DNA from 2 places in the Thauera humireducens genome. Region 1 is predicted to be linked to the other one. Evidence: riboswitches for the same ligand, from Rfam matches in the RefSeq annotation. Region 1 holds a riboswitch; the other holds the start of a gene.
The links. Region 1 has a riboswitch for cobalamin ahead of AC731_RS14260 (energy-coupling factor ABC transporter permease). Riboswitches for the same ligand answer to the same signal wherever they lie in the genome.
Positions count from the first base shown of each region.

Region 1 (5,803 bases):
CGCGCGTGCCGCCTCATGCAGCCGGGCGTCATCCGCCGCGCAGCGGTCGCTGTCGTGCAGCACACCGCCCTTCCAGCGGTAGAGGCCGGGCGGGCCGGCGAGGCGGGCCTCGATGGTCTGCATCAGGGCCTGCGCGCCCTTGCGCGAGGCCCAGGCTGCCGCCCAGTCCTCGGCCTTGCCGGCGAGCTGTTGCCGCAGCGTGTCCTTCGCCTCGGCGCCGATCTCGTCCTCGTCGAGGCTCAGCTCGAGTACGCGGCGCCACACCCAGCCCAGCGCACCGCGCGAGGTGTCGCGGCTGTCGCGGAAACGGGCGAAGTCGATGCATCCGTCGGTGTCGAGCAGTTCGGGGCGGGCCCGCGCGAGCTGCTCGGCCAGCGCATCGGCGCGCATGAATACCGTCGTGCCGTCAGACGCCTCCAGCGCCAGCAGGCGCGGCCCGGCATCGAGCTGCGCCGGTGCGGGCGCGTCGGCGCTGCGGCTGACTTCGGCGAGTTCGAGCGTGCGCACGACCTTGAGGCCGGGCACCAGGGCGATGCCGTCGCTGCCGTCGGCGCGACTGCCGGCGCTGCGCAGCACGCCGGGCAGTGCCGTGCCGGCGCCCGCCTCGGCCTGCACCGGCAGTTTCAGCGCAGGCGCGCCGCGCCGGGTGGATTGACTGTTGGCCACGATGCTCTCCCTTGTTCGACCCGCGGACGACCCGCCCGTCGGAGCGACGATCCTCTCATGCCCATGGAATTTTCAGCGAGCACTGACACCGGCCGTGCGACGGCGCTGCGGCGCAACGTATCATCCACCTTCACCGCTCCGTCACGGGTGGCGCCAGAACGCGAAGGACTGGAAGCGGCGCCCCGTCCACCAGGCATTGCGCGACACCGCGGCGCGCACGCCACGACGGCCGGCCATCGACTCGAGCGGCCGCAGCACCTCGCCATCCGCGCGGCGCAGGGCCTCGGCGCCCGGTTGCTCCGGCACGACCAGCGAGACCTGCCCCGCTTGGTCGATGTCGCGATGGCGCGCAACGATCACGCAGACCTCGCCCGCATTCGCCGCCGCCTGCAGCAGTGTGGGGTCGAGTTCGCGCACCCAGCCGAAGGCCGTGCCCTGGTCGTCGAGCCAGTCGTGAAGCGCATTGATGCCGATCTCGCGCACGGTCTGGTCGAGGACCGCTGCGACCGCCTCGCCCAGCGTCAGGCGGCGCAGCGCGCTGTCGGTCCACCACACCCGCGGCAGATAGACGCCGGCAAGGTCGGCGCAGTCGGCGACATACGCCAGCGCCACGCCCTTGCCATCGAGCGGCCGATAGCGGCGATGCGCGGGGTTGGCGACATCGAGCCAATCCAGGATCGACTGCAGTTCGGCGGCACGCGCCGTCGACACCCGCGCGTTGCGCGCAGGCCGATCGCCCTCGGCGAGCGGATGGATGCGCCCCTCCGCACGGACCCGGCTGGTCGCGGACAGGGCGTCGTGCAGCACCGCGGGCGGCAAGGCCGGAAGCGACGCCGCGCCCTGCAGCGCGGCACGCGCACGGCCGCGGGCACGCGGCTGTGGCGCCACGGCGGCCAGATACTGCTCGGCCACCACGCCCTCACGCATCGTCCCGCCGAGCATCACGCGAACCCGCACCCAGCCCGCGGCCGCGCCCGGCCCGCGCACCTCGACCTCGGTCCCCTGTGCCAGCGAAGCCAGCAAGGTCGCCGGCGACACGCGCGGGGCGGAACGCAGGTTCAGCTGCAGCGGCACCACACGGTGCGTGGGGGCAAACGGCACCGAGGCCGGTGCCACCGAGCCCGCCAGCCCGAGCTCGCGCAGCGCGTGGCGGCCCTTCTCGAGCAGTTCGCGGCGGTCGGCAAAGCCGTTGAGGCCACCGTTGATGCGGCGCGTGATCGCCTTCAGGTCATCGATGTCGGCCAGGTCGTTGAGGGCGTTGCGCTCCCAGAAGAACACGGCGGACTGCACCGCCAGCTCGCCGGCCACGCGGTCGGGCTCGGCCACCACGTCCTGGCCGCACCAGCGCGCCAGGGCGCGGTAGTTGTCCTTGCCGGTGAGCTGGATCAGGCCCCGGCCACGGTAGCGGAAGCCGTCGCCGCTGGCTTCGGGCCCGTTGCCCATGCGCCCGGAATACACGCGGTTGCCGATCCGCTCGGGCTTGCGCGCACAGGCCTCGGCGTCGGCACGGGTAGGGAAATAGCGTGGAAACACCCTCAGCAGTCCGTCCGCCGAGTAGTTCAGGTTCTCCTCCGTCAGGCGCAGGCAGCCCGACTCGTGCAGTGTCTGCGCGAGGAAATGGACGATGCGCGGCGCCGTGTCGATGGCATGCCGGGCCATGGCCGCATCGAGCGCCTCGACATAGCGATCGGCATTGGGACCGGTCGCCCCCATGCGGGTCAGCACCTCGCGCGTGATCAACATGCTGTGTCTCCCGGAAAGCGCGCCCCCGCGGCCGTCGGCGCACTCTCACTAAAGCCCAGGCGCGCACGCTATTCAAGCCGTGGCGCAGCCCATCGGAATGTCGCCTCTACCCTGCGGTCACGCCGCGACCTTCCGCAGCGGCAACTTGCATATCCGGATCGGTTTCGATTAGTCTGCGCCCGCATTCGATCCGGGTGCCTTGTCATGCAGCCGCATGACAGGGTGAAACGGGAAGTCCGGTGACGTCGTCCGCCCCGCGCGTACGACCAGTCCGGCGCAGCCCCCGCTGCTGTGAGCCTGACGACTCCGCCACACGCCACTGAGCCTTGCGCTCGGGAAGGTCGGCGGACGAGGAAGAAGGCAAGCCAGAAGACCGGCCCGATCGAGTTTGGTTGATGTGAGCCCCGGGGTGAGGGTTCGATCCGACTGGTTTTCCGCCGGCTGCCTGCGTGCGCCGGAAGCTCCAGCCGATTCGTATTGCATGCGTCCGCACGTCCTTGGCGAGGCCAGGGTGCGCGCACGTACGCACACTCCGCCTGCGTGGCTCCCATCGTTGATTCGAAGCACTCGTGGGGAGTCATCATGCATATCGAACCCGGCATCCTTTCCGGCGCCAAGATCGCCGCCGCCAATCTCACCGCCATCGGCCTCGCCGCCGCCCAGGCACCGCAACTGCTCAAGCAGCCACAACTCGTCCTGCGTACGCTGCTCGCGGCGCTGTTCTTCTCGGTCTTCATGCAGAGCTTCCACCTGCCCGCCGGCGCGTCGGAACTGCACTTCATCGGGGCGATGCCGATCTACCTGACGCTGGGCTTCGTGCCCACGCTGCTCGGCTTCGGCCTGGGCCTGCTGCTGCAGGGCGTGATCTTCGAGCCCGCCGACCTGCTGCACCTGGGCGTCAACTTCCTGTCGCTGGCCGTGCCATTGCTTGCGCTGCATCTCGGCCTCGGTCGCAGGCTCGCCGCCGGGGCAGCGACCGAGATCAGGTCGGTGCTCAAGCTCGATGCCGCCTATTACGCCGGCGTCGCGATCATGGTCGGCTTCTGGCTGTCGATGGGCGAGGTTGCCACCCCCTTCGCCGAGTGGATGACCTTTGCCGCCGCCTACCTGCCGGTGGTGCTGATCGAGCCGGTGCTGACCGTGGCCGTCGTCAGGCTGCTGCAGTCGCAGGCGCATCGCCCGCTGGTCCAGCTCTGCTTCGCCGTCCCGGCGAGCCGCTGATGACCGGGACGCCCGGCACGGTCTGGTTCGTCGGCGCAGGGCCCGGCGACCCGGACCTGATCACCGTGAAGGGCCGCCGCCTGCTCGAGCAGGCCGGAGCGATCCTGTTCGCCGGCTCGCTGGTCGACCGCACGGCCACGCAGTACGCGCCGGCCGACTGCGAGATCCGCGACTCCAGGGACATGACGCTCGAGGCCATGAGCGCCTGGCTGCTCGACGCCTGCGCCCGCCATCGCACCGTGGTGCGCCTGCAGACCGGCGACCCCGGCCTGTATGGCGCGCTGGTCGAGATGACCCGCCCGCTCGATGCGGCGGGCATCGCCTGGCAGGTGGTGCCGGGCGTGTCCTCGGCGATGGCCTCGGCCGCCGCCGCCGGTGAGACCCTGACCCTGCCGGAAGTGACGCAGACCGTGATCCTCACCCGCGTCGCCGGCCGCACGCCGATGCCGCCGGGCGAAGACCTGGCGGCGCTCGCCGCGCACCGCACGACGCTGTGCATCTTCCTGTCGATCACGCTGCTGCACGAGGTGCAGCGCGCGCTGCGCGCCGCCGGCTGGCCGGAGGAGGCGCCCATCGTTGTGGTGCAGAAGGCGAGCTGGCCGGGCGCGGAGAAGATCGTCCGCGGCACGCTGGCCGACATCAAGCGCCGCTGCCAGGACGAGAAGATCGCCAGCCAGGCCATGATCATCGCCAGCCCCGCGCTCGGCGCCCGCCACTGGCCCGACATCGCCCGCTCCAAGCTCTACGACCCGGGCTTCGGCCACCGTTTCCGCAAGGCCTCGGCGCCTGCCTCCGAAGCCGGCCTGCCCACCGGAGAATCCGCATGAACGACACCGCCATCCTCCTCGTCGGCCACGGCTCGCGCAATCGCGAGGGCAACCAGGAGATCCTGCATTTCGCCGCCCAGTGGCGCGATCGCCACCCCGGCTGGCGCATCGAGACCTGCTTCATCGAGCATGCCGAGGTCTTGCTCGACGCGGGCCTCGACCGTGCCGCGCACGGCGCGCGCCGGGTGGTCACGATTCCCTTCATCCTCAACGCCGCCGGCCACGTCAAGATGGAGCTGCCGGCCGCCATCGAGCGCGCGCGCCAGCGCCACCCCGGCGTCGCCTTCGCCTGCGCCCGCCACCTCGGCATGGGGCGCGAGATCTTCAGCGTGCTCAAGGGCCAGCTCGACCGCCTGCTGAAGCAGCTCGACATGCCCGACCCGCGCACCACCGGCGTGGTGCTGCTCGGCCGCGGCTCGTCGGACGCGGGCGCCAACGGCGAGCTGGCCAAGATGGCGCGCTGGCTGTTCGAGGACGGCGACCACGAACTGGTCGACCTCGCCTTCACCGGCGTCACCTGGCCGCGACTCGAAACCGTCGTCCAGCGCCAGGCGCGGCTGGGCATGACGCAGATCTGCGTCGTGCCGGTGTACCTCTTCACCGGTGTGCTGATGGAACGCATCAAGGCCCAGGTCGAGCGCCTGCAGCGCCAGTACCCGCAGATCGCCTTCGCCCTCGGCACGCACTTCGGCTTCGACAAGGGCATCTTCGATCTGCTCGACGCCAAGGTCGGCGGCCAGGAACTGCCCGAAGGCGCGCTGCTGGAGTGCGACGGCTGCAAGTACCGCCTCGCCGCTGAGGCCGAGCATCTGCATGACCACAGCCATACACACGTCCATCACTCGCACGTCCATCACACGGACCACGACCATGGCCATCACCACGGTTCCGACCATGCCCACGCCCATGAACATGCTCACGCCTGAGGCCGGCGCCGCGATGAACACCAACACCGTCACCGAACAGCTGACCGCCGCCGGTCGCGCGATCGAGCACGACTCCTTCGCCATCATCGACGCCGAGGTCGGCACCCATGCCTATGGCGCCGGCCAGTGGCCGGTCGTGCGCCGCATGATCCACGCCAACGCCGACTTCGATTTCAACGGCCTCACGGACTTCCACCCGGACGCGGTGGAAGCCGGCCTCGCCGCCCTCCTCGGTGGCGGCACGAACATCGTCGCCGACGTCGAGATGATCTGCGTCGGCCTGTCGGCCTCGCGCCTGGCGCACTTCGGCATGCGCACCCATCAGTTCATTTCCGACGCCGATGTCATCGAACGCGCCCGCGCCGAGGACACCACGCGTGCGGTGCAGGCGATGCGCAAGGCCCACCGGCTCGGCCTGCT
Region 1 covers NZ_CP014646.1:3,040,573-3,046,375, forward strand. Annotated here, with positions in the region: gene AC731_RS14250 (CHAT domain-containing protein) at 1-666, opposite strand, end outside; gene AC731_RS14255 (glycoside hydrolase family 19 protein) at 808-2,409, opposite strand; cobalamin riboswitch at 2,584-2,805, shown strand; gene AC731_RS14260 (energy-coupling factor ABC transporter permease) at 2,992-3,630, shown strand; gene cobM (precorrin-4 C(11)-methyltransferase) at 3,630-4,457, shown strand; gene AC731_RS14270 (sirohydrochlorin chelatase) at 4,454-5,383, shown strand; gene AC731_RS14275 (precorrin-8X methylmutase) at 5,397-5,803, shown strand, end outside.

Region 2 (5,803 bases), 990 kb from region 1:
GCGGAAAATGGCGCGCAAACCCGGTCGCCCGAAGGGGGTCCGGCGCCCCGCCCAAGGAGAGGAGGGAGGGACGGGGCACCGGGGGGCGTTACCGATTCATGTGCGGGCAGTCTAGCCAGCGCCTCGCCACCCCACAAACGACGATTTATTATTCGATGATTAAGTTCTGCTTAAGCATCACGCCATGACCTACCGGCTCCCCAGCCTGTCCCTGCTGCGCACCTTCGAGGCGGCGGCACGCCACCTGAGCTTCAAGAAGGCCGCTGCCGAGGTGTGCGTCACGCCCGCCGCCGTCAGCCAGCAGATCCGCGCGCTGGAAGCCTACCTCGGCGTGCCCCTGTTCCATCGCAAGGTGCGCGCGCTGGCCCTCACCGAGCACGGCGCGGCGATGCTGCCGGGCATTCGCAAGGGCTTCGACTGCCTCGCCGCCGCGGTGGAAAGCACACGGCAGGACGCCGTCGGCCCACTGGTCGTCACCGCGCCGCCCTCCTTCGCCAGCCACTGGCTCGTGCCCCGCCTGCCGCGCTTTGCCGCCGCACATCCCGACGTCGACCTGCGGCTCGCCAGCACCTCCGACACCGTGGACGGCCCGCGCGAGGCCAGCGTGCTCGACAACCTGCGCACCGACCCGCGCGAAGCGCGCAGCAACGTGGCGATCCTGTACGGCAAGGGGCGCTATCCCGGCTTCCGTGTGGTGGTCCTGTTCGCGCCCGACTACGTGCCGGTGTGCGCCCCTGCGCTGGTCGAGGCCGGACTGCGCTCGCCGGACGAACTCCCGCGCTTCGCGCTGATCCACGACGACACCCTCAGCGAGGTCGGCTGGACCGCCTGGCTGCACAAGGCCGGGCTGGACGCGCAACTCGCGCGCCGCGGACGCCATTTCTCCAACGCCGCGCTCGCGCTGGCCGCCACCCTCGACGGCCAGGGCGTCGTGCTCGCCCCCCGGCCGCTGGTGGAAGAGCGCATCCGCGCCGGGCACCTCGTCATTCCCTTCGACCTCGGCCTGCCCTCGCCCAGTGCCTACTACCTGGTGATGCACGAGCGCGTCGCGCGGCGTCCGGCGCCGGAAGCCTTCGAACGCTGGCTGCTGCAGGAAGCGGCACAATAGGGTCCGCCGCGAGACAGGAGAGCCGCCCCGATGACTGCAACGCCCGATTCACCCCGTTCCCACTACCCGGTCGCCATCGTCGGCGCGGGCGCGCTCGGCCTCGCCTTCGCCGCGCGGCTCGCCGCCACGGGCCCGGTGGCGATGATCGCGCGCAATGCGGCGCGCGCGGCCGAACTGGCGCGCGGCGTGCAGATCGGCGGCCAGTTGCGCCGGCTCGACGTCTTCGCCCCGAACGCCCTGCCCACTGCCGACTGGGCGGTGCTGCTGGTGAAGACCGGCGACACCGACGCCGCCGCCCGCCTCGCCAGCGCCCTGCGGCCGCACGGCCTGCTGTCGTTGCAGAACGGACTGATCGAGGCAGAGTTGCGCGAGGCCTGTCCCGCGCTGGCGGCCGGCCAAGGTGTGACGACCGAAGGCGCCTACCGCGATGCCACCGGCATCCATCCCTCGGGCGCCGGCGAGACCCTGCTGCCGCCCGGCTTCGAGGACCTCGCGGCGCTGTTCGTGCGCGCCGGTTTCGTCGCCCGCGTCGATCCGGACATCGCCCGTGCCCGGCTCGCCAAGCTGCTGGTGAACCTCGCCATCAACCCGCTGGCAGCGCTGTTTCGCGTGCCCAACGGCGCCCTGCTCGAACCGCCGCACCGCGTGCTGCTCGACACCCTGGTACGCGAGGCGCTGCCGGTGCTGCGCGCCAACGGCCTCGATCTGGACGAAGGGGCGGCGCTCTCACGCGTGCACGGCGTCGCCCGTGCCACCGCCGCCAACCGCGCCAGCATGCTGCAGGATGTGCTGGCCAACCGCCGCACCGAGATCGACGCCATCACCGGCGCCCTGCTCGGCATGGCCGAAACGGGTGGCTTCGAGGTGCCGACGCATCGGGCCGTACATACCCTGGTGCGCGCGGTCGAGCACGCCGCGACGGGAACCCCATCCGATCGAGGGTGATGCCGTGGCAGACCGCCGGGATTCGCAGTCGCACGCGGCCGGCCCGTCACGCGATCGCGTCGGGCAATGGCCGCCCCCTACGGTATAGTCGGGCACATCGGCGATCCGTCCAGCCCTGCCCATGCCCCCAGTCCTGCAAGCCCCCCTCATCGTCCGCACCCTGCTGCTGCTGATCCTTGCCGCGGGGGCGTATTTCCTCAGCGGTTTCCTCGTGCCGGTACTGGCCGCGCTGGTCATCGGCTTCGCCAGTTGGCCGCTGTACCGCCGGGGCGTCGTGCTGTGCGGCGGGAAGACGGCGCTGGCCGCGAGCCTGGCCCTGATCGTCGTCATCTGCGCGCTGATCGTGCCGCTGACGGTCGCCCTGCACTACGCGCTGCAGGAAGCCGGCAACTTCATTGCCTGGCTGCTCGAAGCCAACCGGACCGGCGCGCCGGTCCCGGACTGGATCCGGGCCCTGCCGATGGTCGGCAACCGGCTCGCAGAGTACTGGCTCCTGCACCTCGGCGAGCCCCAGGCGCTCGGGCACTGGGTGGAGATCATCAGCGGCGAGCACCTGGGCAACATCTACCGCGCGCTGCTGAGCGCCACCGGTGATCTCGCACGGCTGGCCCTGACCACGCTGTTCATGCTCATCACCCTGTTCTTCGTCTACAAGGACGGCAGCCGGATCGCGGCACAGCTCGACGTCGTCGGCGAGCGCATCCTGCCGACGCGCTGGCAACGCTTCTCGCGCGTGGTGCCGGCCACCGTCAGCGCCACCGTCACCGGCATGGGCCTGATCGCACTCGGCGAAGGGGTGGTGCTGGGCGTGGCCTACTGGATCGCCGGCGTGCCCTCGCCCGTGCTGCTCGGCGTGGCCACCGGTTTCATGGCGCTGATCCCCGGCGGCGCGCCGCTGTCCTTCACGCTGGTGTCGCTGTACCTGGTCGGCTCGGGCGACCTTGTCGCCGGGCTGGGGCTGTTCGCCTGGGGGTCGATCGAGCTCTTCATCGTGGACAAGACCCTCCGCCCGCGCCTGGTCGGCGGCCCGGTGAAGCTGCCGTTCCTGCCCACCTTCTTCGGCCTGGTCGGCGGCGTGCAGACCATGGGACTGGTCGGCCTGTTCGTCGGCCCGGTGCTGATGGCGCTGCTGGTGGCGATCTGGCGCGAATGGCTGCTCGGCATCGAGGAGCCCGCACCGGCGGGCACCGAGACGGCCCCGGCGGACGCCACCACGGACGCCGTCGCGCGCCCATCCCCCGCCACACGGTCGTACACGACGATCGACTGAGCGCGGGAGCGGACGCCATCGCAGCAGGCCGACACGCAACCCCTAGTAGTCAACCGGGTCGCCAAGCACTACCCACAGTATCACTGCTCACACGCCAAGCTTGACACACGGCACCCGCCGGCCCTAATGTCTGCCCGTCACGGCTGCCCGGTTCCGACCGGGCAAGGGAATCCGGTGACGCATCGCAAGGTGCGGAATCCGGAGCTGCCCCCGCAACTGTAATCGGTGAGTCTTGCGCTTTTCCATGCCACTGGACGAATGTCCGGGAAGGCCGGCGCAGGACGACGACCCGAGAGCCAGGAGACCTGCCGCGACGCTTCCCTTAACAGCTCGGGGCGGGGTGTCCCTGACAAGAGGCATGGCTCAGACCATTTCACTTGCACGCTTTCCTGATGGCACGGCAGCACCGCATGGCATGGCCATGCGCGTGACGCATCACGCCCGTCCGTCGGAGATCCGCCCCGCCCGCTCCGGATCTCCGCCATGCCCGCACCTGCCCGCCCCGCCCCGGCGCTGACGCCAGCTCCGCACGTACCGTCGATCACGGCCCCGCGCCCGATGCTGCGCTTCGGCGCCGCCGACATGCCGCGCATCCTCGAGCACCTGCATGCGCTGGATGCCGACGACCGGCTGCTGCGCTTCAGCCACGGCATCCGCGACGAGGGCATCGCCGCCTACGTCGCCAGCCTCGATTTCGCACGCGACCACGTGCATGGCCTGTGCACCGCGCAGGGCGACATCGTCGCCCTCGCCCATGTCGCAGTGCGCGATGGCGAGGTCGACTTCGGCCTCAGCGTCATCGCAGCCTACCGTCAGCGCGGGCTGGGACGCGCGCTGTTCGGCCACGTCATCGCGCTGGCCCGCCTGCACGACGCGGTCCGCATCGTGTGCCACAGCGTCAGCCCGGCGGTGCTGCACATGGCAGCCGCCAGCGGCTTCCGCCGTCCCGGCGGCTGCCACACCGCCCCGCTGACGCTGGAACTGCGGGCCGCGTCCCGCTGCGCCGACGACGCCCCCGCAAGCAGCCGGGCAGTCGCCTGACGCTGCCCTTGCCTCCCAAACCCCGCTCATTCGAATTCACCCAGACGAGGACATCCCGTGGACCGACTTCCGACCGAAGCGCTTGATAGCGCCATGCAACTTGCCGCATTCCAGATCATCCGCCGCAATGGCGCCGTCGTCGCCTTCGATCCGAACAAGATCGCCGTCGCCATGACCAAGGCCTTCCTCGCCGTCGAGGGCCGCCAGGGCGCGGCGTCCTCACGCGTACGCGACATCGTGGCCCGCCTCACCGATACCGTGGTCGGCGCCCTCACCCGCCGCCTGCCCGACGGCGGCATGCTGCACATCGAGGACATCCAGGACCAGGTCGAGCTGGCGCTGATGCGCTCGGGCGAGCACGACGTCGCGCGCGCCTACGTGCTCTACCGCGAACGCCGCGCTGCCGAACGCGCGGCGCAGAAGGACGCCGAAGCGCAGGCGGGCGGCGCCGGCCCCGTGCTGCACATCGTCGATGGCGAAGCGCGCCGCCCGCTCGACCGCGCCGCCCTGCTCGCCGTGTGCCGCGAGGCCTGCGCGGGGCTGGACGGTGTGTCCGCCGACACCGTGCTCGAACACGCACTGCACAACCTCTACGACGGCGTGCCGATTGCCGCCGTGCGCCAGGCGCTGGTGCTGGCCGCACGCACGCTGATCGAGCGCGAGCCGGACTACGGCCGTGTCGCCGCCCGCCTGCTGCTGTCGGCGATCCGCGTCGAAGTGCTCGGGCACGAGGCCTCGCAGGCCGACATGGCCGACCCCGACCAGGGTTATGCCGCCTGCCTGCCCGCCCTCATCCGCCGTGGCATCGAGGCGGAGCTGCTCGATCCCCGGCTGGCCGACTTCGACCTCGCCCGCCTGGCGGCGGCGATCCGGCCCGAGCGCGACCTGCAGTTCGACTACCTCGGCCTGCAGACGCTGTACGACCGCTACTTCCTGCATGTCGACGACCGCCGCATCGAGCTGCCGCAGACCTTCTTCATGCGGGTGGCGATGGGCCTGGCGATCAACGAGATCGACCGCGAGGCACAGGCCATCGCGTTCTACGAGCTGCTGTCGAGCTTCGACTTCATGAGCAGCACGCCGACGCTGTTCAACAGCGGCACCCGCCATTCGCAGCTGTCGTCCTGCTACCTGACGACGGTGGCCGACAGCCTCGAGGACATCTACCAGTCGATCAAGGAAAACGCCCTGCTGCAGAAGTTTGCCGGCGGTCTGGGCAACGACTGGACGCCGGTGCGTGCGCTCGGCAGCCGCATCAAGGGCACCAATGGCCAGAGCCAGGGCGTGATCCCCTTCCTCAAGGTGGTCAACGACACCGCGGTGGCGGTGAACCAGGGCGGCAAGCGCAAGGGCGCGGTGTGCGCCTATCTCGAAACCTGGCACCTCGACATCGAGGACTTCCTCGAACTGCGCAAGAACACCGGCGACGAGCGCCGCCG
Region 2 covers NZ_CP014646.1:2,050,656-2,056,458, forward strand. Annotated here, with positions in the region: gene gcvA (transcriptional regulator GcvA) at 185-1,108, shown strand; gene AC731_RS09710 (ketopantoate reductase family protein) at 1,139-2,053, shown strand; gene AC731_RS09715 (AI-2E family transporter) at 2,175-3,323, shown strand; cobalamin riboswitch at 3,447-3,650, shown strand; gene AC731_RS09720 (GNAT family N-acetyltransferase) at 3,807-4,364, shown strand; gene AC731_RS09725 (ribonucleoside-diphosphate reductase subunit alpha) at 4,458-5,803, shown strand, end outside.
Region 2: linked by a shared signal. The riboswitch ahead of AC731_RS09720 (GNAT family N-acetyltransferase) and the one ahead of AC731_RS14260 (energy-coupling factor ABC transporter permease) in region 1 are both predicted to bind cobalamin.